3 regions of the Nitratireductor sp. PBL-C9 genome follow, and region 2 is predicted to be linked to each of the others. Evidence: riboswitches for the same ligand, from Rfam matches in the RefSeq annotation. Region 2 holds a riboswitch; each other region holds the start of a gene.
What was found. Region 2 has a riboswitch for cobalamin ahead of ACRTG1_RS03995 (LLM class flavin-dependent oxidoreductase). Riboswitches for the same ligand answer to the same signal wherever they lie in the genome.

Region 1 (9,799 bases), on a different contig from region 2:
CTCAGCGCGCCGCCGTTCTGATATTCGATGACGCGGGTCTCGAAGAAGTTCTTCTCCTTCTTCAGGTCCATCGCCTCGCTCATCCACGGGAACGGGTTTTCGGTTTCGGCGAAGACCGGAGCCAGACCGAGCTGGGCGCAGCGGCGGTTTGCGATGAAGTGCATGTACTGTTCGCACAGCGCCGCGTTGAGACCGAGAAAGCCGCGCGGCATCGTATCCCGCCCGTAGGATGCTTCCAGCTCGGCGGCATGCGCGATCATGCCCCGCACCTCGTCCTGAAAGGCGGGCGTCCAAAGATGCGGGTTCTCGATGCGGATCTGGTTGATGACGTCGATGCCGAAGTTCAGATGGATCGATTCATCGCGCAGGATGTATTGATACTGCTCGGCGATGCCGACCATCTTGTTGCGGCGGCCAAGCGACAGGATCTGTGCGAAGCCGGTGTAGAACCACATGCCCTCGAAGATGACATAGAAGGCCACGAGGTCACGCAGGAACGCCTGATCGGCCTCCGGCGTGCCGGTCCTGAATTCGGGATCGTCCAGATGCTGCGTGAAGTCGAGCGCCCACGCCGCCTTGTCGGTGATGGAGGGCACTTCGCGATACATGTTGAACAGCTCGCCCTCGTCCAGCGACAGGCTTTCCACGATGTACTGGAAAGTGTGCGTGTGGATCGCCTCCTCGAAGGCCTGACGCAGCAGATATTGCCGGCATTCGGGATTGGTGAGGTGCCGGTAGATCGCCAGAACGATGTTGTTGGCGACAAGGGATTCGGAGGCGGCGAAGAAGCCGAGATTGCGCTTGATCATGCGCCGCTCGTCTTCGGTCAGGCCATCGCGCGATTTCCAGAGCGCAATGTCGGCCTGCATGGAGACCTCGGTGGGCATCCAGTGATTGTTGCAGCCGGCGAGATATTTCTCCCAGGCCCAGCGATATTTGAGCGGCAGGAGCTGGTTGACGTCGGCGCGCGCGTTGATCATGCGCTTGTCATCCACCGAGACGCGGGCCGCCCCGCGCTCGATCTCGCCGAGGCCCGTGGCGTCGGCCTCGTCAGCGGCAGGGTTCGCGGCAGTGGCGGGCTGCGATTGTTCGTTCCAGTTCAGCATTTTTTTGTCTTCCGATTGGGTTTGGGCGCTACGTACCCACCTTCGTCCTTCGACAGGCTCAGGATGAAGGTGGGCACGAAGGCCGGGCTACTGGCAGGCTTCGCACTCGGGATCGTCGATGGCGCAGGCCCTGCCCCATGCGGCGTTCGGATCGATGGCGATGGGCGCAGCAGGAACGCTCGTGGCGGAGACGGCGTTGAGCTTGCCGTCGGTTCCCTTGAGCGTGGATTTCTCCACATGGGTGGCCGAGCGCGAGCGCAGGTAATAGGTCGTCTTCAGGCCCTTACGCCATGCCAGCCGGTAGAGTTCATCCAGCTTCTTTCCGCTCGGATTGGCGATGTAGAGATTGAGCGACTGGGCCTGATCGATCCATTTCTGGCGGCGCGAGGCGGCTTCGATCAGCCAGGCGGGTGCGATCTCGAAAGCGGTCGCGTAAAGCGCCTTCAGATCATCCGGCACGCGGTCGATCTGACCGACGGACCCATCGAAATATTTGAGATCCGACATCATGACCTCATCCCACAGGCCGCGCTCTTTCAGATCGTGGATCAGCGCCGCGTTCACCACGGTGAAATCGCCCGACATGTTCGATTTGACGAACAGGTTCTGGTAGGCGGGCTCGATGGACTGGGACACGCCGCAGATGTTTGAGATGGTGGCGGTGGGCGCGATGGCCATGCAGTTGGAATTGCGCATGCCGGTTTTCTTCACCCGCTTGCGCAGGCTCTCCCAGTCAAGCGTTGCCGCACTGTCCATCTCAACACCCGGTCGCGCCTCTTCCAGAAGCCGGATGGAATCGATCGGCAGAACGCCCTTCGACCAGAGCGAACCGTCAAAGCTGGCATAGCGCCCACGCTCGGCGGCAAGTTCCACCGAAGCCGCAATCGCATGATAGCCGATTGCCTCCATGCTCATATCGGCAAAGGCCACGGCCTGTTCACTCTGATAGGGAATGCGCAGCTTTTGCAGGGCATCCTGAAAGCCCATCAGGCCGAGACCGACCGGGCGATGGCGCAGATTGGAATGGCGAGCCTCGGGAATGGTGTAGAAATTGATGTCGATGACATTGTCGAGCATGCGCATGGCGGTGCCGACAGTGCGCGCCAGCCGCGCCAGATCGAGCGCGCCATCGGCAATGTGATTGACGAGGTTCACCGAACCCAGATTGCAGACGGCCACCTCGTCCCTGGACGTATTGAGCGTGATTTCCGTGCACAGATTGGACGAATGAACGACACCCACATGGCCCTGCGGCGAGCGGATGTTGCACGGGTCCTTGAAGGTGACCCAGGGATGCCCGGTCTCGAACAGCATGGTGAGCATGCGCCGCCACAGATCGACCGCGCGCACGGTCTTGAAGACACGCAGCTCACCGGCTTCCGCCTTTGCCTCATAGGCCTCGTAGGCAGCGCGAAACGCCTTGCCATAAAGGTCGTGCAGGTCGGGCGTCTCGTCAGGCGAAAACAGCGTCCACGAACCGTCCGCCTCGACGCGTTCCATGAACAGGTCCGGCACCCAGTTGGCCGTGTTCATGTCGTGCGTGCGGCGACGGTCGTCGCCCGTGTTCTTGCGCAGGTCGAGGAACTCCTCGATGTCGATGTGCCAGCTCTCCAGATAGGCGCAGACCGCCCCCTTGCGCTTGCCGCCCTGGTTGACGGCGATGGCCGTGTCATTGGCGACCTTGAGGAACGGCACGACGCCCTGGCTCTCGCCATTGGTGCCCTTGATATGCGCGCCGAGACCGCGCACCGGCGTCCAGTCATTGCCGAGACCGCCGGAATATTTGGCAAGCAGCGCATTGTCCTTCACCGCCTTGAAGATGCCGTCGAGATCGTCAGCCACCGTGGTGAGGAAGCAGGAAGAAAGCTGCGGGCGCAGCGTGCCGGAATTGAACAGGGTGGGCGTGGAGGCCATGAAGTCGAAGGACGACAGAAGGTCGTAGAATTCGATGGCGCGCGCCTCGCGATCGATCTCACGCACGGCAAGCCCCATGGCGACACGCATGAAGAACGCCTGCGGCAACTCGAACCGAATGCCCCCGGCATGAAGGAAATAGCGGTCGTAGAGCGTCTGGAGGCCAAGGAACTGGAAGTTCAGATCACGCTCGGGCCTGAGCGCCGCGCCAAGGCGCGCCAGATCGAAACGGGCAAGCTCGGGGTCGATGAGCTCGCTGGCAATGCCGCTCGCGATAAAGTCAGGGAAATAGCTTGCATAGCGCTCCGCCATTTCGGCCTGCGTCGCCTGCTCGGACCTGCCGGCCACAAAGGTCAAAGCCTCGCGCCGCAATTTGTCGAGCAGAAGACGCGCGGAGACGAACGCATAGTCAGGCTCCTGCTCCACCAGCGTGCGGGCGGCAAGGATGGGCGCAAGCGACAGCTCGTCCTGACGGATGCCGTCATAGAGATTGCGGCGGGTTTCCGTGAGGATCGGTTCGGCGGAAACGGTCTTGAGGCCGGCACAGGCTTCCTCGACGATTGCGGCAAGCCGCGCCTCGTCCAGCGGAACCAGCGTTCCGTCATCCGCCGTCATCTGCAGGGCGGATTGCGGGGCTTCCACACTGGCCGTCCCGGCGGCGCGTTCGCGGGCGCGCTCCTCGCGATAGAGCACATAGGCGCGGGCAACCCGATGATGCTCGCCGCGCATGAGGGCGAGTTCCACCTGATCCTGAATTTCCTCGATGTGGAACAGACGGTCGGCATCGGCCCGGCGCGTGAGCGCGGACACGACCTGTACGGCAAGCTCCTCGACAATTTCATGGACACGGCGCGAGCCAGCGGCGGTGGAACCCTCAACCGCCAGAAACGCCTTGGTCAGCGCCACCGCGATCTTTGCCGGATCGAACGGTGTGACGCCGCCACTACGGCGGATGACGCGATACCCCGGTTCAGACGATGCGGTTTCGGTGTTGGCAGTGGAATGCGGAACCGTGGCGGTGCCGTTGGTGTTTTGTGCTTCAGTGGTGTGTTGTGCTTCAGTCGCCGGCATGTAGACCCCCGTGGCGGTTGGACGGGGGCGCGGAGACATGCGGCGCGACGGCATTGCCGTGGCGACACACGCACCACCGGGACACCCCGCCCGTGGACGTTTATTTCGTCATGGCAGGTCTCCTGGCTCGCAGGTCATCACCGCTTTCCGGCCTTCCCGATGCGCTGGGGCATCAGTGACACAGAGTGAAAGCGGCTCGCTGCTTACAGTTGCGGGGGCAGCGCCGGCCTTGCCCAGAGGCGCACCGGCTTCCCTTTTCACTTCCGATCCCGCGGGGAATCGAAAGAACCATAACCCCTACAGTTGGTATCTTCTGGATATATGAAGTCAATATATTGTTTCCGGGGAAAGCAGAAACAAACTGCTGGATTATTCGCAACGCCGCTTTGGGCATGGCTCTACGGCGCGCGTGTGATCTCCTCCAGAACGGAAAAAATCCGTTCATCGTCGCATTGAGCAACGTTGAAACGCAGGAACCCGCAGGCGGAGCCTGACAGGCTGAAGGCGTTTCCTGGCGCGAGCACCACGTCCCTCTCAAGCGCATGGCGGGCAAGCGTGGCCGCATCCAGCCCGTCGGTCACTGCCGCCATCATTCTGTGCGTGGCAGGCGCCAGATTTTCCGCCGGGCGCTCAGGCGCGCCGGCGGCAGTTGGTCAAGATCTCAGGCGAAGCTCGACGTCTTGAGGAATTCGGCAAGGCGTTCGGTCTGCGGCTTCAGGAACATCACCTTCGGATCCCCCTCCTCGCCGATTACCCCCTGGTTCATGAAGATGACGCGGGAGGAAACCTCGAAAGCGAAGCGCATTTCGTGGGTGACCAGAAGCATGCTCATGCCATCGGCAGCCAGATCCTTGATCACCTGAAGCACTTCGCCCACCAGTTCGGGATCAAGCGCAGACGTTACCTCATCAAAGAGCATGAGGCGCGGGTTCATGGCGATGGCGCGGGCGATGGCCACGCGCTGCTGCTGACCGCCGGACAGCTGGCCGGGGTAGTGATCCGCGCGCTGGCCGAGACCGACGCGCTCGAGCCATTTTTCCGCGACACTGCGCGCCTCGTCGCGCGCCATCTTCTTCACCTTGATCAGGCCGAGCATGACATTGGATGCAGCCGTCATGTGCGGGAACAGGTTGAACTGCTGGAAGGCCATGCCCGTCAGCGCGCGCTGGCGGGCGATTTCCTTCTCGCTCTTGCGAACGCGCACGCCGTTGCGCTCTTCATAGCCGATGGGTTCGCCATCGATGAGGATGCGGCCGCCCTGAAAATCCTCCAGCATGTTTATGCAGCGCAGCATGGTTGTCTTGCCGGAGCCCGACGAACCGATGATCGAGATCACCTCGCCCTGCTGCATGGTGCAGTCGACGCCCTTGAGCACCTCCACCGAACCGTAGCGCTTGCGCAGGGCCTGAATTTCAAGAAGGTTCTTCGTCATGTCGGGTACTCTCAGGATGGAACAGACACCTTGCGCTCGACATATTTGCCGAAGCGCTCGATGGCGTAATTGATGGCGAAGTAGAGAAGGCCGGCCAGGAAATAGAACTCCAGGCTCATGAAATTGCGGGAGATGATCTCCTGCGTGCGGAGCAGAAGCTCGGCCACGCCGATGACGGACAGAAGCGTGGACGCCTTGACCATCTCCGCAGCCGTGTTCACCCAGGTGGGCAGCATCTGGCGCAGCGCCTGCGGCCACAGAACCGAAGTGAAGGTCTGGCTGAAGGTGAGGCCGATGGCCTTGGCCGCTTCTGTCTGCCCGGGCGGAATGGCCTGCAGCGCGCCGCGCACGATTTCACCCACATGCGAGGAGCAGAAGACCGCCAGCGCAAACACACCCGCCTGAAACGCGTTCAGCTCAATGCCGATCGTGGACAGGATGTAGAAGCTGGCGAGCACCAGAACGAGCACGGGCGTGCCACGAATGAAATCCGTATAGGCGCGCACGACAAAACGCAGCGGCCTGTTTCCATAGGTCAGCGCAAGCCCGACCATAACGCCCAGCACGGAGCCCAGGGCGATGGCCAGAAGCGAGATTGAAACGGTCAGGCCAAGGCCGCGCAGGATCACGAAACGGGCAAGCCAGACCTGATCGAGAAATGCGAGAAACTCGTTCATCGGCTCACCTCGAAATCACAAGACGACGCTCGACCATGCGCATAAGCGCGGCCAGCACCGTGCAGGTGGCGACATAGAGACAGGAAGCGACGATCCAGGTCTCGACCACACGGAAGGTTTCGACATTGATCTTGCGCGCCTCGAAGGTGAGTTCCGGCACGGCGATGGCTGCGGCCAGAGACGTGTCCTTGAAAAGCGAGATCAGCGTGGAAGAAAGCGACGGCAGCACGTTTCTGAACATCAGCGGTATGACGATGGAGGTGCGGATCTGCATCGGCGTCAGACCGATGGCGAGGCCCGCCTCCTTCAGACCGTTGGGGATGGACAGAAGGCCCGCGCGAAACACCTCCGCCAGATAGGCGCCGGAATAGATGGCGAGCGTTGCCACGAAGCTCTCGATCTTGCCCAGACGGACACCCATCTGCGGCAGCGCGAAATAGGAAAACAGGATCAGAACGAGAATCGGCAGATTGCGGATCACCGTGACGTAAAGCGCTGCCGGACGGCGCGCCCAGCCGCTTTTGGAGATGAGGCCAAAGGCGGTTACGAGGCCGATGACGGCGCCGATCAGGATCGCGCCAATCGCCAGTTCAAGGCTGAGCAGCAGCCCCCAGAGAAGCTGGTCGAAGCTGCGCCAGACGGCGGAAAAATTGAGTGTATAGCCCATATCGGGTCCCAGCCATGCAGGAAGGCCGGCGGATGACGCACCCGGTCACCCGCCGCCCTCATGCAGATGCAATGCTTACTTGTATTCGACCGGGAAGCCGATCTGCGGCGGCTGCAGATCCTTGCCGAACCAGGTCTTGAACGAGTCCGCATAGAAGTTGAACTCAACGCCCGTCATCGCCTCATGCAGGGCGGTGTTGACGAAGTTGAGCCAGTCCTGATCGCCCCGCGCCACGGCGCAGGAATAGGACTGCGGGTTCCAGCCATAACCGGCATCGCGGTAACGGTCGGGGTTCTGCGTCATGTACCAGGCAAGCGACGACTGGTCGGTGGCGACGGCGTCAGAGCGGCCGGATTCCAGCGCCTGATAGATGAGATCGACAGACTCGTACTGGTCGACGCTCGCCTCGGGCAGAGCCGCATGCACCATGTCTTCCGCATAGACGTTCTGCAGAACGGACACGGTGACGGAGGAACCAGCCTCCTTGAGCGCCTCGTAATCCGCATAATCGCCATCGGCCTTCAGCATGAGGCCAACGCCCTCGCGGTAATACGGAATGGTGAAGGCAACCTGCTGGGCGCGCTCACCGGTGACGGTCATGAACTGGCAGGTGACATCGACCTTGCCGGTGGTGATGTTCGGAATGCGCGCATCCGAGGACTGCGTCACATATTCGATCTTGTCGGGATCACCGAACAGCGACTTGGCAATGATGCGGCCCATGTCGACATCGAAGCCCTGAAGCTTGTCGTCGACGCTCTTGAAGTGCCAGGGCGCGTTGGTGCTGCCGGTGCCAAGAACGAGGTGACCGCGTTCCAGAACCTCGTCGAGCTTGCTCTTCTCCTGCGCGACCGCCGGTGCGGCCGCGACCATCATTGCGGTGGTGAGCAGAAGCGCATGTGCGCGAAACGGAATAGCCATGCTGAGTTCCCCTTTCCCAAATTTGTCAGTTCCACTATTATGGACACATATCCATATTAGTGGATTTCCACATCAAGCCGTATAGCCGGCTTGTTGTCAAGGAATGCCGCCAGCGCTTTTTTGAAACTGCACAGGCCCGGGCAATGCGGAAAACCCGCATGCCAGCGGGCGCCGCGCACAGACATGTGGCGGCGTCTGACACCTCGCGAAATGGCGCTGTCTTACGACAGGCGGTCGGTGGCGGTGCGCACCCAGTCGAGGCGCTTTTCCGGGATCAGGCCGTAATTGTAGAAATTCACACCATCAGCACCGGCGGCGATGGCGGCCTGCGCCCGCTCGGCAAGGTCGTCGCCGTTTTCCATCTCCGGGTAGAAGACGCGCAGCCCGACGCCCAGGAATTTTTCTGGTCCGACGATGCCACGCGCTTTTTGGAAAAGCGCACTCACGGCCTGCGGCTCCATGCAGTAGCAGCAGAGGATCACGCCATCGCAGGCCCCTGCCGCTTCTTCCAGTTCGACGCCGCCCAGCCATCCGTCGGCAAGGTCGATCAGGACCACCTTTGTTTCAGGATGTGCGGCCTCACGGATCTCGGCAATCAGCGACGTGACCGGCTCGCTGCGCCAGGCAAGGTAGGCGCGCAGGTCTTCATGAGCGTTGAACGCATCGAGGCCCGCTTCCGGGAAATCCGGGAACTGCTTTTCCGGAATTTCACGCGCGCACATTTCTGCGATGAAGCGGCCAACCGTCTCGCGCGCGCCCTTTGCATTGACGCCAGCCGCCCCGGCACGCGCCATGCAATGGTCGCAGAAGCAGAGCGACAGGAGGAAATCATCCTCCGCATTGAGGCCGACGCCGTCCTTCTCGTGGTGATATTCGTGCGCGAACCCCATGAAGTTGGGGCTTTCAAGCTCGATCATGTCCGGCCGGTAGCGGGTGCTCACATCCTGAACGAGCGTCGTGACATAGGCGCGGGCAGCCGGGCTGGACGGGCAGAGATTGTAATAGTTCGGATTGCCGAACGCGTTGCGGGTGACGTGGTCTGGATGCTCCATACCCAGACGCGTGTTGTGCAGGCAGACGGTCCAGCAGGAGACTTTCATGCCGGTCTGTGCGCGCGCGTCTGTGAGCGCCTTCAGCATGTCGCCACGCTCGGCAACATTGCGCGCCTTGAGCGGCTTGATCTCCCGATCCGCCCAGAGCGCTTCGTCCGGCTCGAAATAGACCGTTCCATCCTCGGGGAAATAGGCTTTCTGATGCGGGCTGCGCGGCTGGAGAAAGCGACCGGCGTGATAGGACGTGGCAAGGCTGACCGTGTTGAGCCCGGCGCGGTCGCGCAGATCGGCGACAAGCCGCTCCAGCCCCTGATCCTGAACATCCCAGGGGTAAGTCCACATCGACAGATGCATGGCGGGCACTCCTTTAAATTCGAACATTATCGGGCCGCCGGGGGCGGCGGAATTGGCTAGAGAACGCGACCGGGACGCGCGCCCGTCTCGCGGCCATCCTCGATGACCATGCCCCCATTGACGAACAGGTGGCTGACACCGGAGGGCAGTTGCGATGAATCGTCGAAGGTCGCGCGGTCTGTGATGCTCTCCTCGAAGAGCACGACATCGCCGGCCATGCCGGGGCGCAGAAGCCCGCGATCCGTGAGCGAAAAGCGCTGCGCGGCCATGGACGTCATGCGGCGCACGGCATCTTCCAGCGAGAACCAGTTCTGGTCGCGGACAAGCGGTCCGGCGATGCGCGGAAAGGTGCCGAAGGCGCGCGGATGCGGCTTGGAGCCCGGTCGCGGAAGCCCATCGGACCCGGCCATGTAGAGGCGGTTGCAACAGGCGGCGTGCAAATCTTCTTCTGCAAGCTGGAACAGGATGATGCCGGTCTGGCCGTCATCTTCTTCAATGAAGCGCAGCATGAGATCGAACGGATCGACAGCCAGTTTCGCTGCCGCGGCCTGCATGTCGAGCCCTTCAAGATGCTTGAGCGCATCAACGCCCACGGCGGAGAGACG
Region 2 (9,799 bases):
CCACTGACCGGGCCACACCGAGAACAAGAATGCCAAGGGCGGGAAGCCACGCCGCCGATGCGCCCTCACCCGCCGCAATGCCGCCAACCGCCATGGCCAGAAGCGCCGCCTGCGGGAGCCACAGGAGAGAAGCCGTCACCTGCAGAAGAACCGCCGCGCGGCTGACACCCTTTTCTGCCTGCGCGGCGTCGCCTTGCCGTCCTGCCGGATGCGCGCGCGAAACCGCGCGACCGGCTGCGGGCGCGGAGCGCTCTTCAAGGGCCGCGTCAACACTCGTCATGACGTCTTCGATCCCTTGCGCTTGCGGCCGAGCGAAACAATCCGGTCCTTGGTGTCGATCAGTTTCGTCACTTTGGAGCCGAGGTTCAGCAATGTCGCAAGCTGCTCCGTCTCGAGATGTTTCACATCGTCATACCATTTCGTCAGTTGCTCAATGAGCGTCTGCATTTCCGCCAGCTTGGCCTGTGCATGACGCTCTTCCTCGCTGCCCGGCGACTGCATCAAAAGCTCGCGCAGCACCGAAAGCGTGGGGTCGACTTCGCGCTTCTTGCGCTCCTCGGCGAGGGTGCGCAGAATCTGCCAGACATCGTCCGGCGTCGTGAAGTAATCGCGCCGGTCTCCTGGAATATGTTTCAGAAGAACGAGATTCCAAGCCTGTAGCTCGCGCAGACTCATCGAGACATTCGAGCGCGAAATGGAAAGCGCTTCGACAATGTCATCCGCGCAGAGCGGCTTCGATGAAGCATAGAGCAGTGCATAGATCTGCCCGACCGTGCGGTTGATGCCCCAGCGGCTGCCCATTTCTCCAAAGTGCAGCACGAAGGACTGCAAAAGTGGCGGGAGGTTCATGATGAACACACCTGACATTGATTTCAGTAATTTCTGAAATTTGTGTAGAACCCTGCCGTTCCGAACGCAAGCCTGCCGCACACGGTGCGCCGTTATGCAGCAGGGGCTGCGCGCCCATTGCCGTCACGCTTTCATAGCGCGCCGACATGTCGGCTGGACGTCAGCTTTTGACCGGAAAGGAAAACTCAGCGCTCTATGCGCGTCGGCACCCTGAACCGCGCCACGAGACGCAGGCCTAGAACGGACATGACGAAGAGCATCCAGACCGGGTCTGTGCGGCGGAAGAAGAAGCTCTCCAGAAACGCGTTGAACAGGCTGAACGTCACGATCATCATGAAGAGATCGGCGAGAAAGATGTTCTCGCGATAGGGCGGGGTGCGCGCAAAGTCGCGCAACGGCACGAAGAGAAAGGTGATGATGGCGGTGCAGAGCGCCAGAAGCCCCATGCCAAGCGCCATGTCGACATAGCCATTGTGCCCGTGAACCGTGCCGCGAATGTCCCACGACCGATCAAATGGATGGTCGGAGGAAAACACGGTCTGCGTGAGCCAGAAGTTCTCGAAGCCGTAGCCGAACAATGGCTTCTTCGCGATCATGTCTCCGGCATAATCCCAGATGGGCGTGCGGCCGGTATAGGTGAGATCCGGCGCGAGCGTTGCCGCAAGATCCTTCACCGGCCCGATATAGACAATGCCGAGCGTGGCCACGGCAAGCGTTGCCACCGCCGCGATCACCAGAACCGGCACCAGCGAGCGCAGCCCGAAGAGACCGGGCAGCGCCACCAGCATACCGGCCAGCGGCACCGTGGCCGTGGTGGTCTTGGAGCCGGTGTGGAAGACGAAGATCATCGCCAGAACGGCAATCGCCCCGCCAGACCAGCGCCAGCCGCGCCGCCACAGATAGAGCCCGGCGAAGGAGAGGCCGGCCATGACCGGACCGGCAATGTTCTTGTGCGTGAAGACGCCGCGCCACAGGCCCGCATGCTGCGCTTCGACATCATAGGCCTGGTGAACCGCGACATCGCGCAGGGCGACGACCCCGAAATAGGAAAGCCCGAGGATCACGAAACCGGCGAAGACAAGCACGCGCGAAAATGCATCCGCATCGCGCGGCAGCGTCAGAATGGCCGCCACGGTCAGGATGCCGATGAGGGAGAACGCCACGGTGCGCATCGTGTCGGTGGGCACCGGCGTGTTGAGCGTGGCAATGGCGAGGAAGCCAAGCAGAAGAAGCCACCACGGGCTCAGGAGCGCCACCAGCACCCGCCGGTCAACGAGCATCAGCAGCGAGGCCAGCGCCACCGCGCCAAGCCCGCCAAAGCCAAGCTGATTGACGATGTCGCCGCCGCTGCCGCTCAGCTGCGGCCCGGATGGCTGGAACGGGCGGAAGGAAATCATCAGAATGGTGAGGAGCACCGCCGCAATGACCGTGGAGGGCTGCCCCGTCGCAACCATCCGCGTGATGAAGGAGGGCTTCTTCCGGCTGGCCTCCGCGCGGTGCGCGCCTGCACTGTAATCATCCGCCCCGTAGGGCCCTGAATATGTGCTGCTCATGGCCTACCCGCGCCCGCTGCCGCGCGACCCCTGGGAGGTCACGGCTGCCAATCGGGAAAGTTCGGGGTTGCTCGCCATACCGGGATCAGAACCTGTTGCGCTTGCCCCATAAAGCGCGACGCCGCTTAAGGCTGCGTTAATTATGATCCACGCCGTTTGCGCCTATGGGAGGCGCGGCGGATGGCATCACCCACACCGTGCCCGTTTCGGGATGCCGCCCTATTGTCGCGTCGATCCGGTAGACCCGCTTCAGAAGCGCCGGTGTGAGCACCGCGTCCGGCGTGCCCGCTGCAACCAGCCTGCCATGATCCAGAACGCACAGCCGGTCGCAGAACATGGCCGCCAGATTGAGATCGTGCAGCGCGGCAACCACAGTGGTGCCCAGCCCGCGCATGAAACGCAGGAGCTGGAGCTGGTGGTGAATGTCGAGATGGTTCGTCGGCTCATCAAGAACGAGAAGCCGTGGCTGCTGCACCAGCGCACGCGCGACGAGCACGCGCTGCCGCTCGCCGCCCGACAGCGTGCGGAACGCGCGCTCCTGCATCGCCGTCAGCCCCAAGAGTTCGAGCCCCGCCGCGATCAGCGCGTGATCATGCGCCGTGTCTGCCTCCAGAAGCCGCTTGTGTGCGGAGCGCCCCATGGCCACCACATCGCGCACGGTCAGCGGAAATTCCGCCGGCATGTCCTGCAGCACCGCGCCCACATTGCGCGCCACCCACTCGGTCGGCTGCCGCCAGGCATCCTCGCCATCGACGAAAACCGAGCCGGACGACGGCCGGTTGATGCGATAGATTGTGCGCAGAAGGCTCGATTTTCCGGCGCCGTTCGGCCCCAGAAGACCGACCATCTCGCCCTTGCCCACGCTGATCGACACATCATCGACCAGCACCCTGTCGCCCGCGCGAAACGTGACCGAGCGCAGGTCGAGCGTTCCCGGTTCCATGCTCATCGCGCACCGCCAAGCGCGCGCGCATCGCGCCGCAGCAGCCAGATGAAGAACGGCCCGCCCACCAGCGCGGTGACGATGCCCACCGGCAGCTCCAGCGGCGCGATGACCGTGCGCGCCACGAGGTCCGCGCCAATGGTGAAGCTCGCCCCCAGAAGCGCCACCGCCGGCAATGCGCGGCGATGATCCGCGCCGACAAGGAAACGCACGATGTGCGGCATGATGAGCCCGACAAAGCCGATCACACCGGACACCGCCACGGTGATGCCGGTGAGCGCTGCCGCCAGCACGAACATGCTCTGGCGAAAGCGCTGCACATTGAGGCCGAGCGCCACAGCGCTTTCGTCTCCGGCCATCAGCAGGTTCAGCCGGCGCGCCTGCACCAGCATCACGCCAAGCCCGAGCGCAAGGGCGGCAAGCGGTATGGGAATGAGCTTCCATTGCGCCGTACCGAAACCGCCCAGCGTCCAGAACAGGACGCGGGAAGCAAGCTGCGGGTCCGGCGATGTCAGCACGATCAGGCTCGTCAGCGCGCTCAGAATGGCGCTCATCGCCACGCCCGCGAGCACAAGCCGTGTCGGGGTCATCTGGCCGCCGGTGCGCGCCACCCAGAACACGACAAACAGCGTGACGAGCCCGCCCAGAAAGGCCGAAATATGCAGCGTGAACGCGCCAAATCCCAGAAGCCCCCAGCGCATCACCACCACAGCACCGGTGGCCGCACCGGACGAAACGCCCAGAATGCCCGGCCCCGCCAGTGGGTTGCGAACGATGGACTGGATCGTCATGCCCGTCACGCCAAGGCTCGCCCCGACAAGAGCCGCAAGGAAGACGCGCGGCATGCGCGTCTGAACGACGATGGTTTCGTAAGCCGTGCGCCAGTCCGGTTCGACAAGCCCGTCGCCGAACACGAGATTGGCGAGAATGGCGAGCGCCGTGCCGCCGGGGATATGCACCGAGCCAAGCATCAGCCCGGCAAGAGAAACGCCGAGAAGCAGCGCAACCATGAAGACGATGACCAGCGCATAGCCGGTAACGCCACGCCGCGACGCCCCACCCTCAAGACCATGCTGCACGGCCCCGCCCCGCGCGGGCGGCGCGGACTGGAGAATGGCGATCAGCGCTTCATGGCTGTTCGCCTTTTCCTCTCTGGAGGCCGGTGCATGCATCGTTAGAAACCGTATCTAAGCCGGCTACTTTTCGATCCGGTCGGGATGGAATGCCCGTGCGAGCTTTTCCACCGCATCGATGGAGCTCGGCCCCGGCTGTCCCCAGACGGAATCGATGGTGACGAATTTCTCGCCCGCAATGCCGGGCACATTCTCCACCGTCGGGTTGGCCTTCAGGATCTCGATGCGCGCCTGGCCCAGTTCGCCGGCCGGATCGCCAACCACCTGGCCACCGGCCGTGCCTGAATAATAGACAACGATGTATTCAGGCGCGCGTTCGGCGATCTGCTCCCAGGAGACCTGGCCATAGCGGTTTGCCACATCGCCAAAGATGTTCGCCCCGCCGGCCCGCTCAACCACATGCGAAAGCATGGTGTTTCCGAGCACGGCGCGCGGTGCGGATTCGCCGCCATTGAAGATGAACACCGGCATGGCCTCAACGCCATCGAGCTTTGCTTCCACCTCGGAAAGGCGCTCCTCGATGTCGGCGATCAAAGCCTCGCCGCGCTCGCGCACGCCGAAGATTGCCGACATGGAGCGGATTTCCGCATAAAGCTCGTCGAAACCGAACTTGCCGAGATTGCAGCCCTCGGTGTTGAGGCGGGTTTTCATGCCCAGATCGTGAAGCTGATCGCGCGTGTGGCGGCTTTCGCTGAACCCGTCCGGATAACCGGCATAGACGAAATCGGCCTCCGCCTCGATGAGCTGTTCGGTAGTGGCGACCAGCGGTGAAAGCACGGGAACCGTGTTGTACGCCGCCTCGTATTGGGGGCTGATTTTGAGGTTCGCCATATAGGAGGTCCCGGCCATGCGGTCTTCCAGACCGAGCGCCAGCATCATCTCCGTGGCGTTGTTGCTCAGCGTCACCGCCCGCGCCGGCGGCGCTTCATAGGTGGTGGTGTAGCCGCAATTCTCATCCGTATAGGGAAAGTCCGCCTCATCGGCAAAGGCGGGCGCAGACACCAGAACGAAACCTGCGACCGCAAGCCCGCGCAGACCGATTAATCGCGACATCAATTCACTCCTTCTATGGCCGGCATGCCGCCGGCGCTTTCAACTGGGGATGGGGGTTGTTCTGGCTGGCCGAGCGCTGGCATGACCTCCGCTGCAAACAGTTCCATGCCGGCGAGCGCCACATCGTTGGCGATCAGGCCGTTGGCGCTGAACAGGCAGCGAATGCTGTTCGCGCCGGTCTCCGCCGAGAGCGCGCGCAATTGTGCAAGGCAATCCTCGGGCGTTCCCGCGATGGTGAAATCCGCCAGCATGGCGGCGCGATCACGCAGCGCAGGCGGCTGCATTCCACGCTCCAGCGCCCGTGCCGCGCGCCGTGCATTGAGCTTTTCCAGAAGCGCATCGACCCGCTCCATGGCCTCCGCCCGGGTCGGCGCGATCATCACGTAACGCGACAGCGATGAAGCAACGAGCGGCGCGCGCGATCCACCATGGCGATCAAGTGCTGCATGAAACACGGGCAATTGCCGCGCTTCATTGGGTTCGAGGCTCAGGAGAAGCGGAAAACCGTTCCTGGCGGCGATGTCGACCGTCTCTTCCGAGACGCCGGCGACATAGATCGGCGGATGCGGCTTTTGCACCGGCGGCGGCCCGACGGAGACGTTGGAAAAACGCCACGGCCCGCCATCCGCCGAACAATGTGGTTTCGTCCAGGCGTCGATCATGATCCTCAGCGCTTCGGCAAACCGCCTTGATGCGTCATCGCGCGAAATCTCGAGCGCGGTGAATGTGCCGGGCTCGGTGCCGCGCCCGATCCCCACATCCACGCGCCCGCCGCTCTGAAAATCGAGCTGCGCGATCTGCTCGGCAAGCAGCAGCGGATGATAGAGCGGCAAAACGAGGATCGACGTGCCGAACCGCAGCCTCTCCGTCCGCGCCAGAACCTCCGCGCCAAGCAGAAGCGTGGACGGATAGGGCAGCGTTTCGCGACCGAAATGAAATTCGTTGAACCAGACGCCGCCGAAACCAAGCGCGTCCGCCCGTTCGACAAGACGCATCAGCGCCCGGTGGTCGCCAAGCGCGCCTTCACGGGCAAAGCCTGCCAGATCAACGCGCATGGCGCGACCCGCCCGAATGCGGCGCACCACATTGGAACAATCGGCTCAGTTCGGCCTGCGCCGAAGGAAATCGGGAAACGGATCGGAGACGTGACGTCCCGATAGACGGACTCATTGCCGGCAAAGCGCCTGCATGCATTCTGGGCCTCCTGCCGGCGCACCTCGTCCGGCGTTCATGGTCTATGCATGAGGCAGGTCTCCTGACTCGCGGCTCGAACGTTCGGTCCGCCTTCCCGGCTTTCGCCAGTGGCATTGGAAAGAACTTGCCGCTTACAGTTGCGAGGGCAGTCCCGGAATTGGTCTGTCTGGCAGACCGCACCGGGTTCCCTTTTCATCCGCGAAAGGCGGAACCGCATGCGGCGGCGACCCTATCCGCGAAGGAACCGCGACGCAACCGCGAATGGCGTTTGCGCGAAAGAACGGCTCCCACACAAAAAGACACCCGCCGGATAGGCGGGTGCAAGTTGGGAAACACAACAATGTTGTGGGGAGAAATTTCGAGGATCGGACCGAAAAGCGGAAACCGGTTTTCGGTCCGATCCTCTATCAAGTGTTTCGATCGTCCTTTGTGCATCCGAACGAACGCGCGGCGATCTAACGCCTCCAGCGCACGAAATAGCGCTCGAGCAGTGTCACGAAACCGAACACCGAGAGACCCATCAGGCTGAGCAGAAGGATCTGCGCGAAAACACGGCCAACGCGCAGCTGACTTGCCGCGACACGGACCAGCTCGCCCAGGCCCTCGCCGCCGCCCATATACTCGCCGACGACAACGCCGATCACGCTCCACACTGCCGCCAGCTTGAGACCGGCGAAGATGTAGGGCGTCGCATAGGGCATCTGCAGCTTGATGAGCGTCTGCCAGCGGTTCGCCTCAAGAGATTTGAACAGCATCGACATGTTGCTGTCGGTTGCCGCCAGGCCCGCCGCCGTGTTGATCGTCACGGGGAAGAACGAGATGAACGCGGCCATCATGATCTTCGACTCGATGCCGAAGCCGAACCACGCCACGAACAGCGGCGCGAAGGCCACCTTCGGCATCGTGTTGATCGCCACCACATAGGGCATGATAGCCTTGCGCCCCAGCGTGGTCGCGCCGATGATCATGCCGAGCGTGAGGCCGATGGCCGAAGCCAGCAGAAAGCCGAAGACAACCTCGACCAGCGTGATCCATGTGGCATGGGCCACATAACCGCCGGTGAACAGATTGTTGAGCGTGAAGATGAGGTCCTGCAGAACCTGATAGGGCCCCGGCAGAACCAGCTGCGAGATGCCGCTATAGGTGACGGCCATGTGCCACACCGTGACAACGGCCGCACCGAACAGCAGCACGAGCAGCCATTGCGGCGTGCGCTCGATCAGCGTCTTGCGTTCATTTTCGGCAAGCGCGATCAGCACCTCGGGATCGACAGTTTCCTTGTCAGTCATGGCTGGCCCCCTCTCCGCTTCCGAACAACAGGTCGTGAATTTCGCGGACATATTCGTTGAAGCGGTTGCCGGTAATCATGTCGGGCGTACGCGGACGCGGCAGATCAATGTCGATGCGCTTGACGATCCGGCCCGGTCGCGGTGACATCACGAAGACGGAATCCGCCAGGAAGATCGCTTCCTGGATAGAGTGCGTAACGATGATGGCCGTGGCCTCGCGCGAACGACAGATCCGCTCGAACTCCACATTCATCTGCTCGCGCGTAAATTCATCCAGCGCGCCGAACGGTTCGTCCAGGAGCAGGATTTCCGGCTGGGTCACCAGCATCCGGCAAATGGCCGCGCGCTGCGCCATGCCGCCGGAAAGCTCTGCCGGCACTGCATTGGCAAACTCGGCAAGTCCCGCCATCTCGAGAAGTTGCGTTGCGCGTTCGCGCGCAGCATTCGCGGCATTCCGCCCCTCGCGGATTTCGATGGGCAGCAGCACGTTTTCCATCACGCTGCGCCACGGCAGAAGCGTGGGCTGCTGGAACATGATGCCGATATGCTCATTCGGCCCGGTCAGAGCCTCGCCTCTGAGCGTGATTTCTCCGCCCGTCGGCGGGATCAGGCCGGCAATCATCTTCAGAACAGTCGACTTGCCACACCCACTCGCACCGACGAGAGAGGCCATTTGGCCCCTCTCCAGCTCAAACGACACATCCTTGGCGGCATGGATGATGTCGGCTTGGCCTGATCGTGCGCGGCGGTAATGCTTGTTTACATTATCAAGACGAAGGATCGCGTCCCCGTCCGACCGCACATCATGCATCACTTGGCCTCCAGGTTTTCGACGAACTCATTGGTGTAGACGACCGACAGATCCTCGATCGCTGCATCAAGTTCGCCCGTGTCGAGCAGGCTCTTGTGCCATGCATTCCAGCCGCTCTCCGGCAGGTAGCCGAGCGTGTTGCCGCCGATGGGCGCATACTGCTGGTTCACGGTCTCGAGAAGAGCACGCGCATATTCACGGCGTTCCACTTCCTGCGGATTGTAGGTCTCGCCGTCTTCGAGAACGCCTTCCGGGTTCTCCATGCCCCATTTGGTTGCCTTGTGGATCGCCTTAGCGAAGCCGGCCACCATCTCCGGGTTGTCACGGTAGATCTCACCGCGAACAGCCAGACCGTTGCCGAACAGGTCGAGGCCCTCGGGCGTGAGGTCGATCACATCGACGCCACGGTCCTTCAGAACCGCGATACCGGTGAAGGATGCTGCAAAAGCGTGGATCGTGTCACGATCGAACGCCGTCACGGCCATGCCTTCCTGACCGATGGTCACGAACTTGTATTCGTCCGGCTCGACACCAACGGATGCAAGCGCGCTGCGGGCGAACGAAACCTCGGCGCCGTCGGCGGTGGACACGCCGATCTGCGTGCCACGCAGGCCTTCTGCGCTTTCGATGCCGTCATTGCGGTCACCGGCAAGCACGAACAGGCCGCGCGAGAACAGGTTGTAGAAGAATTTTACGTCAGCGCCGCGCGCAACGGCGTTCAGCACCGGGCCCGGTCCAGGTGCGCCGAATTCAGCGCGGCCAGCTTCCATGGCCTGAAGAACGGCACCCGATCCGTCCAGGCTCTTGATCGTGACCTCGAGGCCTTCTTCCTCGAAGAAACCGCGCTGCTGCGCAACGATCATCGGATACCAGGCCATCGCGGAAGAGCCCGGCAGAACCACCGTGACCTGCTTCAGCTCCTGGGCCATGGCGACCCCGCCGGTGATTGCGAGCGCGGCAGCCGCCACGCCCAT
Region 3 (9,799 bases), on a different contig from region 2:
TCGGCCTCTTCCGCACTGAAGCGCGCGAGATCGGCCTCGGCGCGTATGATCGCGAACGACTTTTCATAAATGGCGTTGCCGTCGCGTATGTACTCGGTTTCTTGCATTCAGCCTGTCTTTCGAAGAAGGGCAGCACGCAGCTTCTCGCCGCGCTCGATGAGAAAGGTGCGAAGGCGTTCGGAAGGCTCCGCGCCAATGGAGGAAAGGGTGCAGCAACCCTCGGCCGCGATCAGGTTCACCGCAGCCCCGGCGGGCTGGGCGCAACATTTTTCGCAGGCCGAGAGGTGTAGACGAAACGAACCGTCCGGCAGACCGGCTTCCGCCGCCTCGGCGGCAAGCGCCTTGGCGTCGAACCGCGCCGAGGCACAGGCCGGCGCACCGGCGCAGGCCGCTATGGAAAGACGCGGATCATGCCCGTCCGTGACAAAGCCAAGAGCCTCGGCCGCCCGCGACAGCGCATCCTGCCGGGGCTCATCAAGCCCGATCAGCAGCAGGCCGCTGCGCGGCGCAAGGCGTATTTCCCTGGCATCCGAGGCGGCCTCGCAAAGCGCGACCAGCGCCTCCGCAGCGATCTGACCGAAGGGCAGGGCGATCCCGATCGCGCTATCCCCGTCTTTCAGCGTAAACTGGCCAACCGGTGCGCTGTCAGCCCGTGCGGCATATTGAACGGCTGGCTCAAGCCCGGCCCGGAGCGCCTCTCTCTTCGCCTGCGAAAAATTACGCGCGCGTCCGCCGGTCTGCGCCAGCAGATCAAGAACCGCAAGCGCTGCAGCGCCCACCGCCTGCTCATCGCCCTGGCCTAACCAGCCCGCCGTCGCGCCATTGCCGCCGACACCGATCTGCCAGAGACCGTCTCCCAGCGCCACAAGCTTGATGTCGGCTCCGATAGCGTCAAGATGCAGCGTCCCGCCACCATCGACCGTGACCGAGACCTTGGGCGCAAGGCGCGGGGCAAGGCAGTGCGCGGACGCATACTCATCGATCCGCCGGGCAAGCGCCATCGGGTCACCCAGCGCATCCTGCGCCAGACCATCAAGCGCTCCCGTCTCCACCGCGAAGCCATCCACGGCCCCAAGATCGAGCGCGTTGATTTCCGCCCCGAGCAAAGGCGTGCTCTCAGCGGTCAGGCCCCGGATCTGCAACTTTCCACGCGCGGTCACTTCCAGAATTCCGTTGCCATGGCGGCGCGCGGCCCGCGCGATGCCCGCAAGTTTTTCAGGCGTCAGCGCGCCATGGGCCGGCGCAATCCGCGCGAGCAGCCCGTCGCCGGTCTTCATGGGGGCGGAGAGTGTGGGGCATGCGCCGCGCCGCATCGTCATGCCGTCGCCTCCGCGAGTAGTGCCGCCAGATCGTCATCGACAGAGTTGCGCTGCGGGTGCCAGAGGCCGCGCCTGCGCGCAGCGTGAAACCGTTCCGCCATCGCCCGGGCCGCCGCCGGGTTCTCTGCAAGCAGGAAATCGCGCACACGCTCATCGCCGAGATAGGCATCGAACACGGCATCGATCAGGCTGCCTGAAACCGCATCCGTAGTCTCGGCGAAGCCGATCAGCCGGTCGACCGTTTCCGTCAGTTCCGCCGCGCCGCGCGGGCCGTGGCGCAACTGCCCTTCGATGAAGCGCGGATTGACCGCACGGGCGCGCACGGTGCGGGCAATGGCCTGCGCCAGCGAGCGGGCGCGCGGGCGCTCCGGATCGGTTGTGTCGAGCACCACCAGATCGGCTTTGCCGCCCAGCGCTTCCACCGCCGCCGCGAACCCGCCGATAAAGGCCACATCCGCCGAGCCTTCGAGAATGTCCCGCCCGGCATCGTCGCCCGTATGGATGAGCATGTCGGCATCCGCCACCTGCCGCGCAAACGCGCCGTCTTCCCGCCGGCCTTCGCCCTCCGCGCCGCCGAAGGCAAACGCGCCGGCGTCCAGATAGGCCTGCCCGAGTTCGGCGCGTTCCTGCCAGTCTCCGCGCGCCAGCTTTTCTTCCGGTCCCGCGCCATAGGTGCCCGGCGCGGAACCGAAAATACGCGCCGGAGCCTTGCCGGCCACGCGCGCAGCAGCGGCAAGCGGGTTTTCGCTCTCGTCTTCGTCGCGCGCGGCCACGGCGGCAACCGCAGTGTCGAGCAACGCGATCTGGGTCGGGAACATGTCGCGAAACAGGCCTGAGATGCGCCACGTCACGTCAATACGCGGGCGACCAAGGCTGGCCGGCGGCAGCACTTCAATGCCCGTCACGCGCCCCGTCGCCTGATCCCATTGCGGCTGGCACCCCATCAGCGCCAGCCCCTGTGCGATCTCCTCGCCGCCAGTGCGCAGGCTGGCGCTGCCCCACAGGTCGATGACGAGCGAGCGCGGCCAGTCGCCATGCTCCTGCAGATAGCCGCGCACGGCCTCATCCGCCGCCATCCTGCCCAGTGCGGTTGCGGTCGGCGTCGGCAGGGTGCGCGGATCGGCGGTGAAGATGTTGCGGCCGGTCGGCAACACATCGGTACGCCCCCGCGCCGGCGCGCCGGAGGGGCCGGGCGCGATGTGTCGGGCATCGAGTGCGGCCAGAAGCGCGCGCTTTTCGCTCTCCGCGCAGGCGCTGCGTTCAGGCCCTTCATCCATGCCGCTGCCCCGGCCATAGATGTGCAGCCCGTCCTTGATGGCGAAATCTTTCAGATCACAGAGCCAGGCATCGATCTGCATCAGCGCCGCATCCGTGTCGCCCGTGTCCTCAACGCCGGCATCACGGGTCAGACCGGTGCGCTCGGCGGTTTCCACGATCAGCTGCGCCAGCCGGTCGCGGCGGCGGCGGTCCAGCCCGTCGGCCTGCGCATATTCGTCCACCAGCCGTTCCAGTTCCTGCTGGTCCTGCGAGAGCCCTGCGCCCGCCAGTGGCGGCGTCAGATGCCCAAGCGTCACAGCGCCGATCCGGCGCTTGGCCTGCGCCGCTTCACCCGGATTGCTGACGATGAAGGGATAGACCACCGGCAGCGCACCAGCCACGATCTCCGGAAAGCAGGTTTCCGTCAGCGCCACGGTCTTGCCCGGCAGCCATTCCAGCGTGCCATGCGCACCCACATGGATCAGCGCATGGGCATCGAGCCCCTCCCGCATCCAGTGGCCGAAGGCGACCAGCGCATGGCGCGGTGCAAGCGTCGGGTCATGATAGTCCACGCGTCGGTCTGCCGAGCGCCCGCGATCCGGCGCAAGCGCCACGGTGACATTGCCGAACCGCGCCGCGCGGAACGGAAAGACGCCATCTTCCGCATCGTCTTCCGCCGGTCCCCAGGTGGCGAACAGCGTTTCGCGCGCCTCTTCGGGCAGCGCATCAAAAGCGCACCGGTATTCATCCAGCGAAAGCGCTTCCGACGGCTCTTCAAGCTGCTGCATCAGCGCCCTTGGGGTCTCCGGAACACCAGAAACCGCATAACCCGCTTCATCAAGGTCATGCAGCATGGCGAGCACGCTCGATGGCACGTCGAGCCCCACCGCATAGCCGGTGCGGCCGGGCGCGCTTGGATAGTCCGGGATGAGAACGACAATGCGGCGCTCAGCCACCGGAGTGCCACCGAGCTTCAGAAAGGCGGCGATCCTCGCCGCAACCTGCCGGATGCGCGCGGGTTCGGGCCGGTTGCGCTGAACGCCAAAGAAAAGCCCTTCATCCAGCGCCGCCTCATCCTTGAAGGAAATCGCGCCGGCCATCAGCCGGCCATCGAGTTCCGGCAGCACCACATGCATGGCGAGGTCCGCAGGCGCGAGACCGCGCTGCCCTTCCTGCCACGCTTCGCGCCGCGTGGTGGCGGTGACCACCTGAAAAACCGGCACGCCAAAGCGGTCGAACAGCGTTTTTTCGCCGGGCTCCGCGCCGCTCGAAAAGGCCGTCGCGGTGATGAGCGCCTGCGGCTTCAACGCCTCCACGGCGTTGCGCACGAGATCGGCGGCAACCGGGTCACGCAGGCTGGAAACGAAAAGGGGAACCGCACACAGCCCCTGTTCCTCAAGCGCCTCCACCAGCGCGTCGATGGGCGCAACATCGCTTGCCAGCAGCATGGAGCGATAAAAGAGGATCGGCACGACAGGCCTGTCGGCATTCGCACTGGCCGGGAAGAAGGATGGCTCAACAATGCCATGACCCGGTGCATAGAAGCCGGCCTTGGCCACTGGTTCCGCCTCGGGCGCTTCGATGTCCCGCCCGGCGAGGCGCGCCAGCTGCATGGTCAGCGCGCGCATATTGTCCGGTCCGCCTTCGCGGAAGCAGGCGAGCAGCGCCGCGCGCGCTTCCGGCGAAACGGTGGAGCGCTCGGCAAGGCGCGGGTCGTCCTGATGGCATTCGCCGGGAAGCAGCGCCAGCGCGATGCCCTTTTGCCGGGCCAGTGCTGAAAGCCGGTCGCAGCCATAGCGCCACCACTCATAGCCGCCCAGCACCCGCACCAGAATGACGCGCGCATGCGCTGCCGTGTTGTCGATCCACAGATCGACCGACATGGGGTGTCTCAGGTCGCGCAGTGCGGCGAGGCGCAGCGCGGGCAGGGCCTCGCGCTGCGCCTGCCATGCAGAGGCGATCCCCGCCAGATCGCTGTCGGTGAACGACAGCGCCACCATGTCCGCCGGCGACTGCTGCAGATCGACAGGCTCGATCAGATCGTCGAGTGAGGCACTGGTGGTGGCGAGGATGTGCATCGGATCAGGCCGAGAGAAGGCTTTCGATACGCGCGCGGTCGATGCCCTTGAGGCCGATCACGACAAGCCGCGTCTCGGCGGCTTCGCCGGCCTTCCACGGGCGGTCGTAATGGTGCGACACGCGCGGACCGACTGCCTGCACCTGCAGGCGCATGGGCTTGCCCTTCACATGCGCAAAGCCCTTGAGGCGCAGAACCTCGCCGGTCTCCACCGCCGCATTGACACGTGCTTCCAGATCTTCGGGCCGCAGAACCGATGGCAGATCGACAACGAATGTATCGAAATCGTCGTGCTCGTGGTCATGCGCATCGTCGTGATGCGTCTTGCGGTTCTCGATGTCGTCCTCGACGGCAAGCCCGAGACCCAGCAGCAGGGCAGGGTCCACCTTGCCATGCGCGCTCGGCACGATCTGCACATTGCGCGACAGATGTCCCGCAATCCGCGCGCGGGCGCGCCCGGCGGCTTCGTCATCCAGAAGATCGTTCTTCGACAGAACGATCAGGTCAGCGCAGGCCACCTGGTCGTCGAACACTTCTTCGATCGGATCATCATGGTCGAGCGAATCGTCGGCTGCGCGCTGTGCATCCAGCGCGTCCATGTCCGCAGCAACCTGACCGTCGGCAAGTGCCGGCCCGTCCACCACGGCAATCACGCCATCGACCGTCACACGGTTCTTGATTGCCGGCCACTGAAAGGCCTGCACCAGCGGCTTTGGCAGCGCCAGACCGGACGTCTCGATCAGGATGTGATCGACCTTCGGCTCACGTGCGAGGATCTGGTCGAGCGCCGGCACGAAATCATCGGCAACCGTGCAGCAGATGCAGCCATTGGCGAGTTCGAGAACGTTTTCCTCGGGGCAATTGTCCAGCCTGCAGCTTTTCAGCACCTCGCCATCGATGCCGGCATCGCCGAACTCATTGACGATGATCGCCAGCCGCTTGCCATGCGCGCCTTCCAGAACATTGCGGATCAGCGTCGTCTTGCCGGCACCGAGAAAGCCGGTCACGACGGTGCAGGGAACCCGGTCGAAACTCGTGGTCATGGGATATCCTTCAGGTGATGGAGTGTGGAGAACGATAAGACGCGGGTGAGGGGCGCACGGGCCTTTTGCGGCCGCGTACTGGCAGAGACACCATGAATGGTCGGGAGAAGGCGCGCAGCGGCGCTGTCAGCAGTCACAATGCACACTCCTTGCCCGGGACACCCGCCAGGCGGTCAGGATTTCATTCGCAGACGGCAGGTTTCCTGGCTCACGGGTCGATGCGCTCTCCAGCCTTCCCAGGGCAAACCCCAGTGGCGTGTCAGGTGCGCTCTCCGCTTACAGTTGCGGGGACAGCTGCGGCATTGGGCAAGGCCCGCACCGCATTCCCTCTTAGCCCTCTCCATTGCGGGAGAAGGACCGTCTGCTGCGCATTTACGGCTCGCCCGCCACGTCTGTCAATGCGGGCAACAAAGCGTTTGCGGGGCGTGGCGATTCTTGTATGCTCCGCCCGCTGTCGGTTCCGCTGAAGCGGACCCAGAGGGAACGTGGTGCGGCGCAATCGCGCCAAGACCACGGCTGCCCCCGCAACTGTAAGCGGAGAGCGTTTTCCTGATCGCCACTGAGGCATGATGCCTTGGGAAGGCTGGAAAGCGCATCGACCCGTGAGCCAGGAAACCTGCCGACGGCCTGAAAGAAACACCGTAACCCTCGGGTGGAGGGGAAAGGACCGGACATGAACACGCGTTTCCTGCGCACTTTTTCCGCATTCGCATTTGCATCGCTCTTCGCAACCAGCGCCCACGCCCATCACGCCATGGACGGGCAGACGCCCACGACCCTTTACGAAGGGCTGGTCTCAGGGCTCGCCCATCCCGTGATCGGGCTTGATCATCTGGCCTTCATCCTCGCTGCCGGCCTGTTTGCCGCCGTCGCCGGCATGAGCCTTTTCGCGCCGCTTCTCTTTGTTGCCGGCTCGCTTGTCGGCGTCGGCCTGCATCTGATGCTGCTCGATCTTCCGGCAGCCGAAATCGTCATCGCGGCAAGCGTTCTTGCTGGCGGCTGGCTTCTGGCGCGCGGTCGGGCCGTAGAGAGCCACATGCTTGTCTTCGCCCTGTTCCTGGTGGTCGGCGTGTTCCATGGCTATGCCTTCGGCGAAGCCATTGTCGGCAGCGAGCAGACGCCGCTCATCGCCTATCTCGCAGGCCTTGCCGCAATACAGAGCGCCATCGCGCTTGGCGTCTATTTTCTCGTCCGCTCGCGCGGCTGGGCGGTTGAGGCCATGCAGCCCCGGCTTGCTGGCGCCGCCATTGTCGGTGTCGGCGTAACCTTCCTTGCCGGACAGCTTGTCGGCTGAGCCGGCGGATCTGACGATGCGTTCACTTCATTTCGTTCTGGGCGGCGCGCGCTCCGGCAAGAGCCGCCATGCCGAAACGCTGATCGAAGCCGCGCCCGCGCCCTGGCACTACATCGCCACGGCCCAGGCCTTCGATGACGAAATGCGCGAGCGCATCGCCATTCACCGCGCGCGGCGCAAAGGGGCATTGGCGGGGCCGGGGGAAGTAGAGGGGGCGTGGCAGACGCACGACGCCCCGCTCGACCTGCCGGGCATGCTTCAAACCCTGCCGGCCCGCGAAACGGTTCTGGTCGATTGCCTCACCCTGTGGCTCAGCAATCTCATTCTCAACGACCATGAGCTAAAACCTGCCGCCGAGCGACTGCTTGCAGCTCTTGCCGCAAGAGAGGGAACCACGGTTCTCGTTTCCAATGAAGTCGGCTTCGGCATCGTGCCGGAAACCCCGCTCGGACGCCGTTTCCGCGATGAGGCGGGGTTCCTGAACCAGAAAGTCGCCGCCGCTGCCGACAGCGTCACGCTGGTGGTTGCCGGCCTGCCCATGAAAGTGAAGTGACATGCGAGAGATCGACGCAAACGAAGCCGGGCGCCACAAGGCAAAAATGGCCAAACGCAAGGCCGTTCAGGATGCCGAGGTGCGCGACAAGACGGTCGAAAAGGGGCTTCTGATCGTCAATACGGGGCCGGGCAAGGGCAAGTCCACCGCCGCCTTCGGTCTTGCGCTGCGCATGCTCGGCCATGGCCGCCGCGTCGGTGTCGTGCAGTTCATCAAGGGCGCATGGCATTGCGGTGAGAAGGATGCCTTCGCCGCCTTTGGCGATCAGGTCTCCTGGCACACGATGGGCGAGGGCTTCACCTGGGAAACACAGGATCTCCAGCGCGACATCGCCGCCGCCGAGCGGGCGTGGGGAAAGGCCGAGGAACTGATGGCCGATCCGACCATCGGTCTTGTCGTTCTCGACGAGCTGAACATCGCACTGCGCTACGACTATCTCGATCTTGAACGCGTCGTGACCACGCTGACCAACCGGCGCGACGACCTTCATGTGGTCGTGACCGGCCGCAACGCCAAGCCAGCGCTCACCGAGGCCGCCGATCTCGTCACCGAAATGGGGCAGGTAAAACACCACTTCGCCGCCGGTGTGAAAGCGCAGAAGGGCATCGAGTTTTAGATCGCCCTGCTTTGAGGTGGTGCGTGGTTCGCCTTCGACAGGCTCAGGAGGCTCCCATCAGGGATGGTGGTGTCCTGAAAGCCTGTTCATCAACATGGAGAACGGAGTTGCAGCGCCTCCCCCTCCCTCATGGTGAGCCTGTCGAACCACGCACCACGCAGCTGCCAGAAGATCAGAGAGCGTGGCAATCGGCCCCCACGCCTCCGCCCCAATCCGCCAATCTCAGAAAGCCAGATGCCAGAGCCCGGCGGCAAGCGCCACAAGCCCGATCAACAGCCCGTCTGCAATCCGATAGAGCGTGAGCGCCCGGCGGATGTCGCCGGCATTGGCCTCGCGGCGGCCGCCATCGCCCATCACCGCGTCATCCACCACCTCGCCGCCATAGCGGCGCGGGCCGGCAAGGGCGAGGCCGAGCGCGCCCGCCATCGCCGCTTCCGGCCAGCCGGCATTGGGCGAGCGATGATGGCGCGCATCGCGGCGCACCGCGCGCCATGCCGCTCCGGCCGAGGCATCACGCATGAAGAACGCGGCGGCAATGAAGAGAAATGCTGTCAGGCGCGAAGCGGGCAGGTTGATCAGATCGTCGAAACGCGCCGCCGCCCAGCCGAAATGAAGGTGCCGCGCGGTCTTGTGGCCGATCATGGAATCGGCCGTATTCGCAGCCTTGTAGAGCGCGCCGCCCGCCAGTCCGCCAACCGCCAGCCAGAACACCGGCGCAACCACGCCGTCGGAGCAGTTTTCGGCAAGGCTCTCGATGGCCGCGCGCGAAACCCCGGCCTCGTCGAGGCTTTCGGGGTCCCGGCCAACGACCTGCGAAACCGCTTTTCGGCCTTCCGGAAGCCCGCCGGCGTCCAGCCCGTCCGCCACCGCTTTCACATGGCTTGCAAGGCTCCGCTGGGCGATCAGCGAACTGCCGGCGAGAGCGGCGACCAGCAGCCCGGCCCAGCCGGAAAGGGCCGTCTGGATCAACCAGCCGGCCAGACCTGCGAGCATCAGAATGCCGACCAGCGCAAGCGCGCCATTCAGGCGGCGCGCACCGGGCGAAAGGGTTTCGACATTGCATCGCGCGTCCGCCAGCGCGATAAGACGGCCAATCCAGGTGACGGGATGACCGATCAGGCGAAAGAGCTGCTGCGGATAACCGATGGCGAGCTCGACCAGCATGGATGAAAGGGCGATCAGAATGGACATCAGGCCTCGACTGGCTGACCGGGCGGCGGAGAAGGTGACCGATCACGGCGGCAGTCTCGTTCGGGCTTCGGCACAGTTTCCAGACGCGCCGACACCCTGGCTCGATCTGTCCACCGGCATCAACCCGCACCCCTATCCTTTTTCGCCCCTGCCTGCCAGCGCCGTCGAGCGCCTGCCCGAAGAAGCCGACATTGCCGCGCTGACCGCGCACGCGGCCCGGCATTACGGCGCGCCGTCTGCGGCAAACGTCATCGCCGCGCCCGGAACGCAGCTTCTTCTCCCGCTGGTCGCATCGCTTCTGGCACCCGGCCCGGCCCGCATTCTCGGCCCCACCTATGCCGAACACGCGCGCGCAGCCGCACTGGCCGGGCATGCGGTCGAAGAGGTGGAGAGCTTCGATGCGCTTCGTGGCGCGCGGCTCGCCGTGGTGGTCAATCCAAACAATCCCG

Region 1: it holds a riboswitch for cobalamin, as region 2 does, so the genes downstream of both, ACRTG1_RS09905 (ribonucleoside-diphosphate reductase subunit alpha) here and ACRTG1_RS03995 (LLM class flavin-dependent oxidoreductase) in region 2, are expected to answer to the same signal.
Region 3: it holds a riboswitch for cobalamin, as region 2 does, so the genes downstream of both, ACRTG1_RS00375 (HupE/UreJ family protein) here and ACRTG1_RS03995 (LLM class flavin-dependent oxidoreductase) in region 2, are expected to answer to the same signal.

What each region holds. Positions count from the first base shown of each region.
Region 1 is NZ_JBPAXW010000003.1:510,178-519,976, forward strand. Features, by position in the region: gene ACRTG1_RS09900 (ribonucleotide-diphosphate reductase subunit beta) at 1-1,106, opposite strand, end outside; gene ACRTG1_RS09905 (ribonucleoside-diphosphate reductase subunit alpha) at 1,194-4,091, opposite strand; cobalamin riboswitch at 4,187-4,399, opposite strand; partial or broken gene ACRTG1_RS09910 (PLP-dependent aminotransferase family protein) at 4,490-4,666, opposite strand; gene ACRTG1_RS09915 (amino acid ABC transporter ATP-binding protein) at 4,753-5,523, opposite strand; gene ACRTG1_RS09920 (amino acid ABC transporter permease) at 5,535-6,200, opposite strand; gene ACRTG1_RS09925 (amino acid ABC transporter permease) at 6,205-6,867, opposite strand; gene ACRTG1_RS09930 (transporter substrate-binding domain-containing protein) at 6,943-7,788, opposite strand; gene ACRTG1_RS09935 (hypothetical protein) at 8,010-9,194, opposite strand; gene ACRTG1_RS09940 (N-acyl-D-amino-acid deacylase family protein) at 9,251-9,799, opposite strand, start outside.
Region 2 is NZ_JBPAXW010000002.1:7,217-17,015, reverse strand. Features, by position in the region: gene cydD (thiol reductant ABC exporter subunit CydD) at 1-280, opposite strand, end outside; gene ACRTG1_RS04020 (GbsR/MarR family transcriptional regulator) at 277-849, opposite strand; gene ACRTG1_RS04015 (O-antigen ligase family protein) at 1,035-2,402, opposite strand; gene ACRTG1_RS04010 (ABC transporter ATP-binding protein) at 2,539-3,351, opposite strand; gene ACRTG1_RS04005 (FecCD family ABC transporter permease) at 3,348-4,517, opposite strand; gene ACRTG1_RS04000 (ABC transporter substrate-binding protein) at 4,542-5,531, opposite strand; gene ACRTG1_RS03995 (LLM class flavin-dependent oxidoreductase) at 5,531-6,586, opposite strand; cobalamin riboswitch at 6,760-6,956, opposite strand; gene ACRTG1_RS03990 (ABC transporter permease) at 7,181-8,014, opposite strand; gene ACRTG1_RS03985 (ABC transporter ATP-binding protein) at 8,007-8,825, opposite strand; gene ACRTG1_RS03980 (ABC transporter substrate-binding protein) at 8,825-9,799, opposite strand, start outside.
Region 3 is NZ_JBPAXW010000001.1:71,176-80,974, reverse strand. Features, by position in the region: gene ACRTG1_RS00395 (precorrin-8X methylmutase) at 1-107, opposite strand, end outside; gene cobG (precorrin-3B synthase) at 108-1,319, opposite strand; gene cobN (cobaltochelatase subunit CobN) at 1,316-4,654, opposite strand; gene cobW (cobalamin biosynthesis protein CobW) at 4,659-5,696, opposite strand; cobalamin riboswitch at 5,873-6,073, opposite strand; cobalamin riboswitch at 6,135-6,334, shown strand; gene ACRTG1_RS00375 (HupE/UreJ family protein) at 6,370-6,990, shown strand; gene cobU (bifunctional adenosylcobinamide kinase/adenosylcobinamide-phosphate guanylyltransferase) at 7,007-7,543, shown strand; gene cobO (cob(I)yrinic acid a,c-diamide adenosyltransferase) at 7,545-8,159, shown strand; gene cbiB (adenosylcobinamide-phosphate synthase CbiB) at 8,382-9,350, opposite strand; gene cobD (threonine-phosphate decarboxylase CobD) at 9,343-9,799, shown strand, end outside.